3 regions of the Nonomuraea sp. NPDC048892 genome follow, and region 2 is predicted to be linked to each of the others. Evidence: riboswitches for the same ligand, from Rfam matches in the RefSeq annotation. Region 2 holds a riboswitch; each other region holds the start of a gene.
What was found. Region 2 has a riboswitch for cobalamin ahead of AB0C28_RS09770 (ribonucleoside-diphosphate reductase subunit alpha). Riboswitches for the same ligand answer to the same signal wherever they lie in the genome.
Positions count from the first base shown of each region.

Region 1: another riboswitch for cobalamin. It lies ahead of cobN (cobaltochelatase subunit CobN); the one in region 2 lies ahead of AB0C28_RS09770 (ribonucleoside-diphosphate reductase subunit alpha).
Region 3: another riboswitch for cobalamin. It lies ahead of AB0C28_RS50920 (CbtB-domain containing protein); the one in region 2 lies ahead of AB0C28_RS09770 (ribonucleoside-diphosphate reductase subunit alpha).

Region 1 covers NZ_JBEZFZ010000036.1:51,463-54,730, forward strand. Annotated here, with positions in the region: gene cobG (precorrin-3B synthase) at 1-1,091, opposite strand, end outside; cobalamin riboswitch at 1,163-1,288, shown strand; gene cobN (cobaltochelatase subunit CobN) at 1,341-3,268, shown strand, end outside.
Region 2 covers NZ_JBEZFZ010000003.1:6,532-9,799, reverse strand. Annotated here, with positions in the region: gene AB0C28_RS09780 (SAM-dependent methyltransferase) at 1-750, shown strand, start outside; gene AB0C28_RS09775 (tripartite tricarboxylate transporter substrate-binding protein) at 848-1,831, shown strand; cobalamin riboswitch at 1,836-2,032, shown strand; gene AB0C28_RS09770 (ribonucleoside-diphosphate reductase subunit alpha) at 2,135-3,268, shown strand, end outside.
Region 3 covers NZ_JBEZFZ010000036.1:60,761-64,028, forward strand. Annotated here, with positions in the region: gene AB0C28_RS50910 (histidine phosphatase family protein) at 1-288, opposite strand, end outside; gene AB0C28_RS50915 (CbtA family protein) at 294-1,070, opposite strand; gene AB0C28_RS50920 (CbtB-domain containing protein) at 1,079-1,267, opposite strand; cobalamin riboswitch at 1,298-1,427, opposite strand; gene AB0C28_RS50925 (hypothetical protein) at 1,593-2,726, shown strand; gene AB0C28_RS50930 (nitronate monooxygenase) at 2,768-3,268, opposite strand, start outside.

The sequences.
Region 1 (3,268 bases), on a different contig from region 2:
GCGAGCGACTTGGCGCAGCCCGGACGGCCGGTGCAGGCGGTGACGCCGGCCCACGGCGATGCCGGGTCCGGGACGAGCCCGGCCTCTGCGAGGGTGTCCGCCGCGCGATCCGCCGCTCCGGGGGACAGGTCGAGCAGGACGGCGGTGCGCCAGGGAGTGAGCCGCACCGTGGGTCCTGCGTTCGCGAGCGCCACGGCCTGGGCGGGCGTCAACCGGCCCAGTGGCACCAGAGCTTCCAGCGCGACGCGGCCGTCCCGCTGGGCGATGCGTCCGGCGCGCCTGATGGCGGGCGGATCGGGCGATTCGGGCGATTCGGCTGGAGCGGCGGCGTGCCGGCTCGCCTCCCCGGAGCCGCCGGAGCCGCCGGAGTGTCCTGAGCCGTCCGGGTCGTCCGAGTCGCCGGGTGGTCCGGCGGTGAGGCCGTTCAGGCGGGCGGCGATGCGCCGGGGGCCGTCCGCCAGCTCGTGGATGCGCCACGCCGCGTGCGCAGCTCGTTCGTCGAGGAACGCCTCAGCCGCGGCGATCATGAGGGTGATCGCCGAGTCCGGGCGGGCGTCGAGCCCGAGGTCCGCGCCGGCCAGCAGCAGCCGCCCTGGTCCTGCGCCCGCCGCCACGAAGGTGACGTCCGCGCCGAGCCCGGTCACGTCTCCCGTGCCGTCGTCCAGCGCGAACAGGAACCGTCCCGGCAGCCCGGCGAGGCGGGCACGTGAGCACAGCGTCCGGTCGAGGGCGTCCACCATCGGTTGCGTGTCGAGCGACCCCGTGGCGCCCCGCCCGCTCAACGGCGAGCCGACGATGTTGCGGACCCGTTCGTGCGCGGCGGACGGGAGCAGGCCCGCGGACGCGATCCGCGCGGCGAAGGCGGACGCCGAGCGCAGGCCGCGCACCTGCACGTTCGCCCGTGAGGTGAGCTCGATCACCCCCGAGCCGAGCTCGTCCGCGCAGGCCGCGATCTCGCGGAGCTGAGGAGCGGTGACGGCGCCGCCGGGCAGGCGAACCCGTGCCAGCGGACCGTCCGCGGCCTCGTGCACCTGTAGCGCTCCCGGACAGGCATCAGGGCGCACTCGTCCGGAAAAGTCGGCTATGGACACGATGAGGATGGTAACGCCACTTCTGGCGGGGGCAGCTCCTGCCGTAGGCTCCCGGTAGGCGATGGCAAAGGGAGGAAGCCGGTGCGAAACCGGCGCGGTCCCGCCACCGTGACCGGGGAGCGAACCCCACCGCAGGCCACGACCCGGCAACGGGTGGGAAGGCCGGGGTGAGCGCTGATCCGGGAGCCAGGAGACTCCTGCCGTCGCGACACCCGCGACCGGGGCGAGGACCCCGAGGGAGGATGCGTCGTGCCTGGCGACAGCCCTACCGTTCTGCTGCTCTCGACCTCCGACACAGACCTGTTGAGTGCCCGCGCCAGTGGCGCGGCCTACCGATGGGGCAACCCCGCCAGGCTGGCCGCAGAAGACCTGCCGGACCTGCTCGAAGGCGTCGATCTGGTCGTCGTCCGCCTGCTGGGCGGACGCAGGGCCTGGGAAGAGGGCCTGGACGCGCTGCTGGCGCAGCCGCGCCAGGTCGTGGTCCTCGGCGGGGAGCAGGCCCCGGACGCCGAGCTGATGGAGCTGTCCACGGTCACCGGCGGCGTCTGCGCCGAGGCACACGCCTACCTCGCCCATGGCGGACCGGCGAACCTGGCCGAGCTGCACGCGTTCCTGACCGACACCGTCCTGCTCACGGGGCACGGCTTCGCGCCGCCCGCACCCGCACCGTCCTGGGGACGGCTGGAGCGCGTGACCGGCTCCAGGAGCGGACCGGTGGTGGGAGTGCTGTACTACCGCGCGCATCACATGGCCGGCAACACCGCGTTCGTCGAGACGCTCTGCGCCGCCATCGAGGAGGCGGGCGGGCAGGCGCTGCCGGTCTTCTGCTCCTCGCTGCGTACGGCCGAGCCCGAACTGCTCGACACGCTGAGGGCGGCCGACGCGCTCGTGGTGACCGTGCTCGCGGCGGGCGGCTCCCGGCCGGCCACCGCGGGAGCCGGCGGTGACGACGAGGCCTGGGACGTCGGCGCGCTCGCCGCGCTGGACGTGCCGATCCTCCAGGGACTCTGCCTGACCACCTCGAAGCAGGCGTGGGAGGAGAACGACGACGGGCTCTCGCCGCTCGACGCGGCCTCGCAGGTGGCGATCCCCGAGTTCGACGGGCGGATCATCACGGTGCCGTTCTCGTTCAAGGAGATCGACCAGGACGGGCTCACCGTCTACGCCGCCGACGCCGAGAGGGCCGCCAGGGTCGCGGGCATCGCCGTACGGCACGGCCTGCTGCGGCACACCCCGCCCGCCGAGCGTCGCCTGGTCGTGATGCTGTCGGCGTACCCGACCAAGCACTCCCGGGTGGGCAACGCCGTCGGGCTGGACACCCCGGCCAGCACCGTGCGGCTGCTGGCCCGGCTCGCCGAGGCGGGCTACGACCTGGGCGACGGCTTCCCCGGGGTGGCCGAGCAGGACGGCGACGCGCTCATCCACGCGCTCATCGCCGCCGGCGGCCAGGACCAGGACTGGCTGACCGAGGAGCACCTCGCGGGCAACCCGGTACGCATCTCCGCCGCATCGTACGAGAGCTGGTACCGGACGCTCCCCGAGCGGCTGCGGGCCGGGATGGAACGGCACTGGGGGCCGCCACCGGGCGAGCTGTTCGTGCACGACGGAGACATCGTGCTGGCCGCGCTGCGCGCCGGGAACCTGGTGGTGATGGTGCAGCCGCCGCGCGGCTTCGGCGAGAACCCGATCGCCATCTACCACGACCCCGACCTGCCGCCGAGCCACCACTACCTGGCCGCCTACTGCTGGCTGTCGGCCGAGTTCGGCGCGCACGCGATGGTGCACGTGGGCAAGCACGGCAACCTGGAATGGCTGCCGGGCAAGTCGGCCGGCATGTCCGCCGCCTGCGGCACCGACGCCGCCATCGGCGACCTGCCGCTGATCTACCCGTTCCTGGTCAACGACCCGGGCGAGGGCACCCAGGCCAAGCGCAGGGCGCACGCCGTGCTGGTCGACCACATGGTGCCGCCGATGGCCCGCGCCGACACCTACGGCGACATCGCCCGGCTGGAGCAACTGCTGGACGAGCACGCCACCATCGCCGCCATGGACCCGGCCAAGCTGCCCGCCGTCCGGGCGCAGATCTGGACGCTGATCCAGGCCGCCCGGCTCGACCACGACCTCGGGCTGGCCGACCGGCCGCACGACAGCGAGTTCGACGACTTCATCCTGCACGT
Region 2 (3,268 bases):
CATCCCGCACGCATGTACGACTACATGCTCGGCGGGAAGGACAACTACGCGGTCGACCGCCAGGCCATCGATCACCTGGCGGAGCTGATCCCGGAGGCGGTCCCGCTGGCCCGGGCGAACCGGGCCTTCCTCCAGCGTGCCGTGCGTTATGTGGCCCGCGCCGGGGTCACCCAGTTCATCGACCTCGGCAGCGGGCTGCCGACCCAGGGCAGCGCGCACGAGGTGGCCCCCGAGGCCAAAGTCGTCTACGTCGACCGCGATCCCGTCGTCGCCGCCCACGCCACGGTCCTGCTCCGGCGCTCGCCGGGCAGGGCCTGTTTCGTCCAGGCCGACCTGCTCGATCCCGAGGAGGTGCTGGCGAAGGCGGGTGAGTTCCTCGACCTCGACCGGCCGGTGGCCGTGCTGATGGTGTCGATCCTGCACTTCCTGCCGGACGAGCGGGACCCGCAGCGTGCGGTGGCCGTCCTGCGCGAACGGATGGCGCCGGGCAGCCATCTGGTGATCTCGCACGCGACGACGCTCGGCCGCATCGAGGACGAGGAGCGGGCCAGGAGCGTCCAGCGGGGATCGTCCTCGCGCAACGGGGCCGACCGCACACCGGCGCAGATCCGGGCGTTCTTCGGCGATTTCCCGCTGGAGCCGCCGGGGCTCGTGCAGGCCACCGACTGGCGTCCCGACCGGCCCAAGCTGGTGGGTGACTGGTCGCTGCCGTCGTCCCTCATGGCGGGAGTCGGAAAGAAAGTCAGATAAGCCTAAAAATCATGAAAAAGCGGCAAAAATAGTGATTTTGTGTGTTGACCGGGACCCCGGTGTATAGCCACTTGTAATGGGTTAATAACCTAGAGTAATGGGGGATTTGGGCAGCACGATCATGCGCCGCCGGGGCTTCATCGCCTGGGGCCTCGGCCTGGCGGCCTGCGCCGCCGGGTGCGGTGTCGAGCGCGCAGGTGAGCGCCTGGCCGCACCGCGTACCGGATTCTCGATCAACTCCGACCGGCGGCGCTGGGCCCGCGTCGGTCAGGCGTTCGCCGGAGCCGCCCGAGCGGCCGGGTTCGAGGCCGGCACCGGCCTGGGCGCCGGCTCGATGATCACCGTGACCGGCCTGCCCGCGCTCACCGCGGCCGAGTTGAACAACGGCCAGAGCCTGCTCGACACCGGCACCCCGCTGGCCAGGCTGAGCGGCGAGGCCGAGGTGGTGGTCGTGCCCGACGGCTCGCCGCTGCGCGACTTCGACGACTTCTGCGCCCGGCTGCTCGCCGGCCCCGGCCGGACCCTGCTGACCGGCGGGCCGCAGGGCGAGCCCGACCACCTGCTCTTCGGCCTGATCGCCAAGGCGCTCGGCGCCGACACCAGGCAGGTCGACTACACCGGCTATCCCAGCAGCGGCGAGGCCGTCGCCGCGCTGATGGCGGGCCGGGCCACCGCCGCCGCCGGCCCCCTGTCCAACTGGCGCACCGGCATCGGCCGCGGCCGGGTCAGGGCGCTCGCGGTGTCCTCGGCCCGGCGCGTGCCCGACCTCGACGCGCCGACGCTGCTCGAATGCGGCGTACGGGTGGACTTCGCCGACTGGGTGGCCGCGTTCGGGCCCGAGGACATGCCCGCGGAGCGGCGCGAGGCGGCCGTGCGCATGTGTGACGAGGTGCTGGGGTCGAGGGCGTGGGAGGCCGCCTGCCGGACGGCGGGCTGGCTGACGATCCCGCTGGCGGGCGACGACTTCGCGCTCTGGCTCGGCACGGAGATCGCCCGCACCCGGGCGACGCTGCGCGATCTCGGTTTGATCGACGCCACCAAAGCCACAACATGCTGGGGTAGTTGCGGGAACGGCCACTAGATGTAGGATCCTGGTCGTCGCTGGTTCGCCTCACCCGAGGCGGAGCAAAAGGGAACCCGGTGCGATTCCGGGGCTGCCCCGCAGCGGTGAGCGGGAACGACCGCCGTCATACGCACTGGAGAGATCCGGGAAGCGACGGCCAGTAGGAGCCATCGAGCACGCCCGCAAGCCCGAAGACCTGCCAGCGGTGTGAAGTGTTCAGGGCCTCGAGGGCGGGCCGGAGCGCGCCGCGGCGGGGGAGACCTCTGGCCGTCGTGCTCTCGCGTGCCCTCACGGGGATGAGCTCGCGAGGAGAGAGAGCACGTGACTCAGATCGTTGAGGTTGACCGCCGCCTGGCCATCGAGGAGGCCGCCGCCAGGGTGATCGCCGACCCGGCCAACTCCCGGGTCGCCGCCCGGCTGCTGGCCGAGGAGATCGCCGACGAGGCGGCCGGGCAGGGGGTGCGCACGTTCTCCGAGTCCGTCGCCGCCACCCACGCGGCCGGGCTTGTCCAGGACGGGCTGGCCGAGTTCGTCGCCGCGCACGCCGCCGAGCTCGACGCGCTGGTGCCGGACGACGCGGACGACCGCTTCGAGTACTTCGGGCTGCGCACGGTCTACGACCGTTACCTGCTGCGCCACCCCGAGAGCCGGGCGGTGCTGGAGCGGCCCCAGCACTTCCTGCTCCGCGTGGCCTGCGGGCTGTCGGAGAGCGTCGCCGAGGCGGCCGAGCTGTACGGGCTGATGTCCACGCTGTCGTACCTGCCCAGCTCGCCCACCCTGTTCAACTCCGGCGCGCGCCGCCCGCAGCTTTCGTCCTGCTTCCTGCTCGACTCGCCGCGCGACGAGCTCGAAGCCATCTACGACAGGTACGGGCAGGTGGCCAGGCTGTCCAAGTACGCGGGCGGCATCGGCATCTCGTGGACCCGGGTGCGCTCGCGCGGCTCCCTCATCAGGGGCACGAACGGCCACTCCAACGGCATCGTCCCCTGGCTGCGCACGCTCGACTCCTCGGTGGCGGCGGTCAACCAGGGTGGGCGGCGCAAGGGCGCGGCCTGCGTCTACCTGGAGACCTGGCACGCCGACATCGAGGAGTTCCTCGAACTGCGCGACAACACCGGCGAGGACGCCCGCCGCACCCACAACCTCAACCTGGCCAACTGGGTGCCCGACGAGTTCATGCGGCGGGTCGAGGCTGACGAGATGTGGTCGCTGTTCGACCCGAAGGAGGTGCCCGAGCTCACCGACCTGTACGGGGCGGAGTTCGAGGCGAAATATCGCGCTTATGAGGCCGCCGGGCGATATGTCAGGCAAATTTCGGCGCGTACCCTCTACGGCCGCATGATGCGGACCCTCGCCCAGACCGGCAACGGCTGGATGACGTTCAAGGACGCCGCCAACCGCACCTCCAACCAGACCGCCCGCCCCGAGAACGTCATCCACCTGTCGAACCTGTGC
Region 3 (3,268 bases), on a different contig from region 2:
GCTCGCCAGGGCGTCCGGCTCCTCCCGCGCGACCCGCTCGTACGGCAGGCCGCGCCACCGGCCGCAGTCCGCCTCCGCGAGCGCCGGGACGATTCGCGCGTCCAGTCCGAGCGCGGCGGCGGTCTGCCGTGCCGCGCGGGCAGGAGCGGCCCACGCCCACGCCACCGTCGCGGCGAGCGCCGGGCCGAGCGCGGCGGCTCTGGCCAGATCCGCCGCGTCGGCGTCCTCTTCGGCCGGGAAGCGGGCGGCGCGCATGCCCGGCGTCGTGGCGTGCCGGACGAACAGCACTCCGCTCAGCTCGGACCCGAGCTCGACGGGACTGCGCTCAGCGGCATGCCGCTCGTACGGCGTGCCGCTCGCTCGCTCGCCCAGCCGAACAGCACGCCGAAGGCCGCCCAGAAGACGAGCTGGGTGCCGATCGAGGTGAGCCGGAACTCCCACAGCAGCGTGGCGGGGAAGCCGTCGGCCACCTCGTCGACGGCCGGCAACAGCGCCCAGGCCGCGCCCACGGGGACGAGAAAGCCGATGACCGCCGCCACCCACCGGGCCCACGGATCGGCGGTGACCCGGCGGGCGGTGGCCACCGCGATCGCCGTCGCCGCCAGCCCGACGAGGATCATCACGACGTAGAGCACCGTGCGGCTGTTGATCGTGTCGGGGTCACCCACCGCAGGCGGGTTGGCCGGATATTTCACGAATGGAACGAGGATGACCGCGACGAAGGCCGTTCCGGCCGTGGCGAGCGCCAGCGGCCCGTCGGAGCGCGGTCCCACCCGTCCGCGCAGGCCCGCGAACACGAGCGCGAACACGCCGCCGACGGCCAGCCCGTACAGTCCGGTGGCGAGGAAGAGCCCGGCCTTCTGCACCGGCCTGCTGACCTCGGCCTCCTCGCCGTGGCCGTGCCCGGCCTCCTCGGCGGCGGGCTCCGGCGCCTCGGCCTGGGCCGCGGCCTCCTCCAGGGCGATGGCCGCATCGACGTGCGGTTCCCCGAAGGCGAAGGCGAACGTGCCCGCGATCAGTCCGGCCAGCAGGCCCACGAGCAGACCTCTGACCAGGTACGTGCGTACCATTCCGGCCCCTAGTGGCAGGGCACGCCGAGCAGATGCCGCCCGTCGTGCATGAGCTCGTGCAGGAAGGCGCCGGTCTGGGAGACCGCGCCGTTGTCCATCAGGACCAGGTAAGCGACGAGCAGCAGCACGGGAACCGCCAGCAGCCAAGGGCGCAGGCGGGGGAAGGGAATGGTGGACGGAGTGGTCAAACCACTCATGCGAGCCTCCTCGGGGTGACGCGTCCCATAACGAGGTCACGGCGGCCAAGCGACCTGGCTCCCGGGATCTACGTCCCGGATACAGTGGCGCGTCCGCACCGGCTTCTCACCGGATTTCCCTTGGACAACCGTGAAATCTACCGGAACGTATCCTTTCCTCCCGTTCGAGTCAATGCACACCAGCGCCGACCGGGCACGGCGCGCGTATGGCAGGTGCCCGTGAGCATCGATGCTCCTCGGCCTCTCAACGCGGGCTCAACACGTTCTCAACACCCGCCGGCGCACCGTAGGGATCGCCGGTCGAAGTCGGATGGGGGAGAGACGCGTGATTGACAGGCCGAGAGCGACGGCGTCCCTTCTCGCGCTGGTCCTGGCGGCGAGCCTCGCCGGCTGTTCCTCGGCCGCCGAGGAGCGCGAGGTCACCGGTCGGAGAGCCTCGGAGACCGCGATCAGTGCGGACTTCACCCAGCAGAACATGATCATCACGGCGGTCTGCTCGCGGGGGAACGGCAGCGGCGGGGTCGTCAACCTCGACGGCTGGAACCCGCAGAGCTGGAAACACCTGGCGCACGCGGAGTTCCGGCTGCCGGACACGGCGATTACCGAGTACGACGCATCCGAGCCCAACACCGCCGTGAGACGACTGTGCGAGCCCGATGAACTGCCCGCTGATGCCGGGGATGTGACCGCCATCCGATCGCTCTTCGACCAGGACTTCACGAAGATGGCCGTGGTCACCGAAGACCCGGAGACCCGGGCCACGCATGTCGGCTATGTCGACCGTACGGGGAAATTTACCGACCTGACCGGGAACGAGGACTTCGGCAACACCCCGCACGAGCACAACGCGGCCTTCTCCCGGGACGGGAGCGCGGTCTGGTTCACGTACGAGGTGACCGACGACCCCGGGGTCTCGACCAAGGACCGGATCGCGAGCCGCGCGCTCGCCGGGGACCACAAGGCAGTCGACCGCTTCGAGGTGCGGACGGCCCAGCACCTCGTCATGGTGGGGAGTACGCCGAGCCAGGCGGTGGTGGCCAATAGCGCCTTCCTCTCACCGGACGGCGGACGCCTGCTGGCGGAAGGCTACGTCCTCGACGTCCCGGCGCAGACCCAGGGGGTGGGCTTGGACCTCGTGGAGAAGGGCAGATACCTCGCCTGTTATGACGGCTGGCTCGACGACGACACGGTGCTGTGCGGCGAGAACGGCAGGTTCGCCGCGCTCGACATCGCCCCGGGGGCGAAGCCCGGGCCGCCCATCCTCCCCAGCAACGACCACCGCAACCGCGCCATGGTGATCTCACCGGACGGCCGGAGGTTCGCGTTCCTCTCCCAGAAGGGGGCCGCGATGGACTACTACCTCAGCGACACCAAGCCGGGATCCACACCCCAGAAGATCGAGCGAACCGGAGAGTTCGCCACGCTCGGCGACACCGCCGCCTTCATCGAATGGCGCTGAGAAAGCACGACAAGAAGGGACGGGCGGCGCCGTTCGCGCCTTCAGGATGGGCTCCGGTCGCGAGCCGCGGCCCCGAAACCGGTCAGCACCTGTTCGGCCTGCTCCATCATGTCGGTGACGATGTCCGCGGCGGGCTTGATGTCGTGGACGAGGCCGACGCCCTGTCCCATCAGCCAGGGCATCTCCTCCCAGTCGGCCTCCGTCTCTGCGACCGCCAGCAGCAGGGGGAACTTGCGTACCGGCGCCTCCTCGCCCTGGACGATCGTGGTGCCGACCGGGTCAAGGGAGTCGAGATCGGCCGGGATCTCCGCCACCCGGTCGTTCCACTCGGCCACCACCCGGTTGCGCTGGAGCCGCATGGGGTTGAACCGCGGGAACTCCGGCCCGAAGATCGACGTGAGCACGGCGCTGTCCCCGGCGGCGGCGACCAGCCGCCGGTGGTGCTCGGGATGCACGCGGGCCTCGTGCGAGGCGACCATGCGCGTCCCCACCCACACGCCGTCCGCGCCCAGGCACAGGGAGGCGGCGACCTGGCGGCCGTC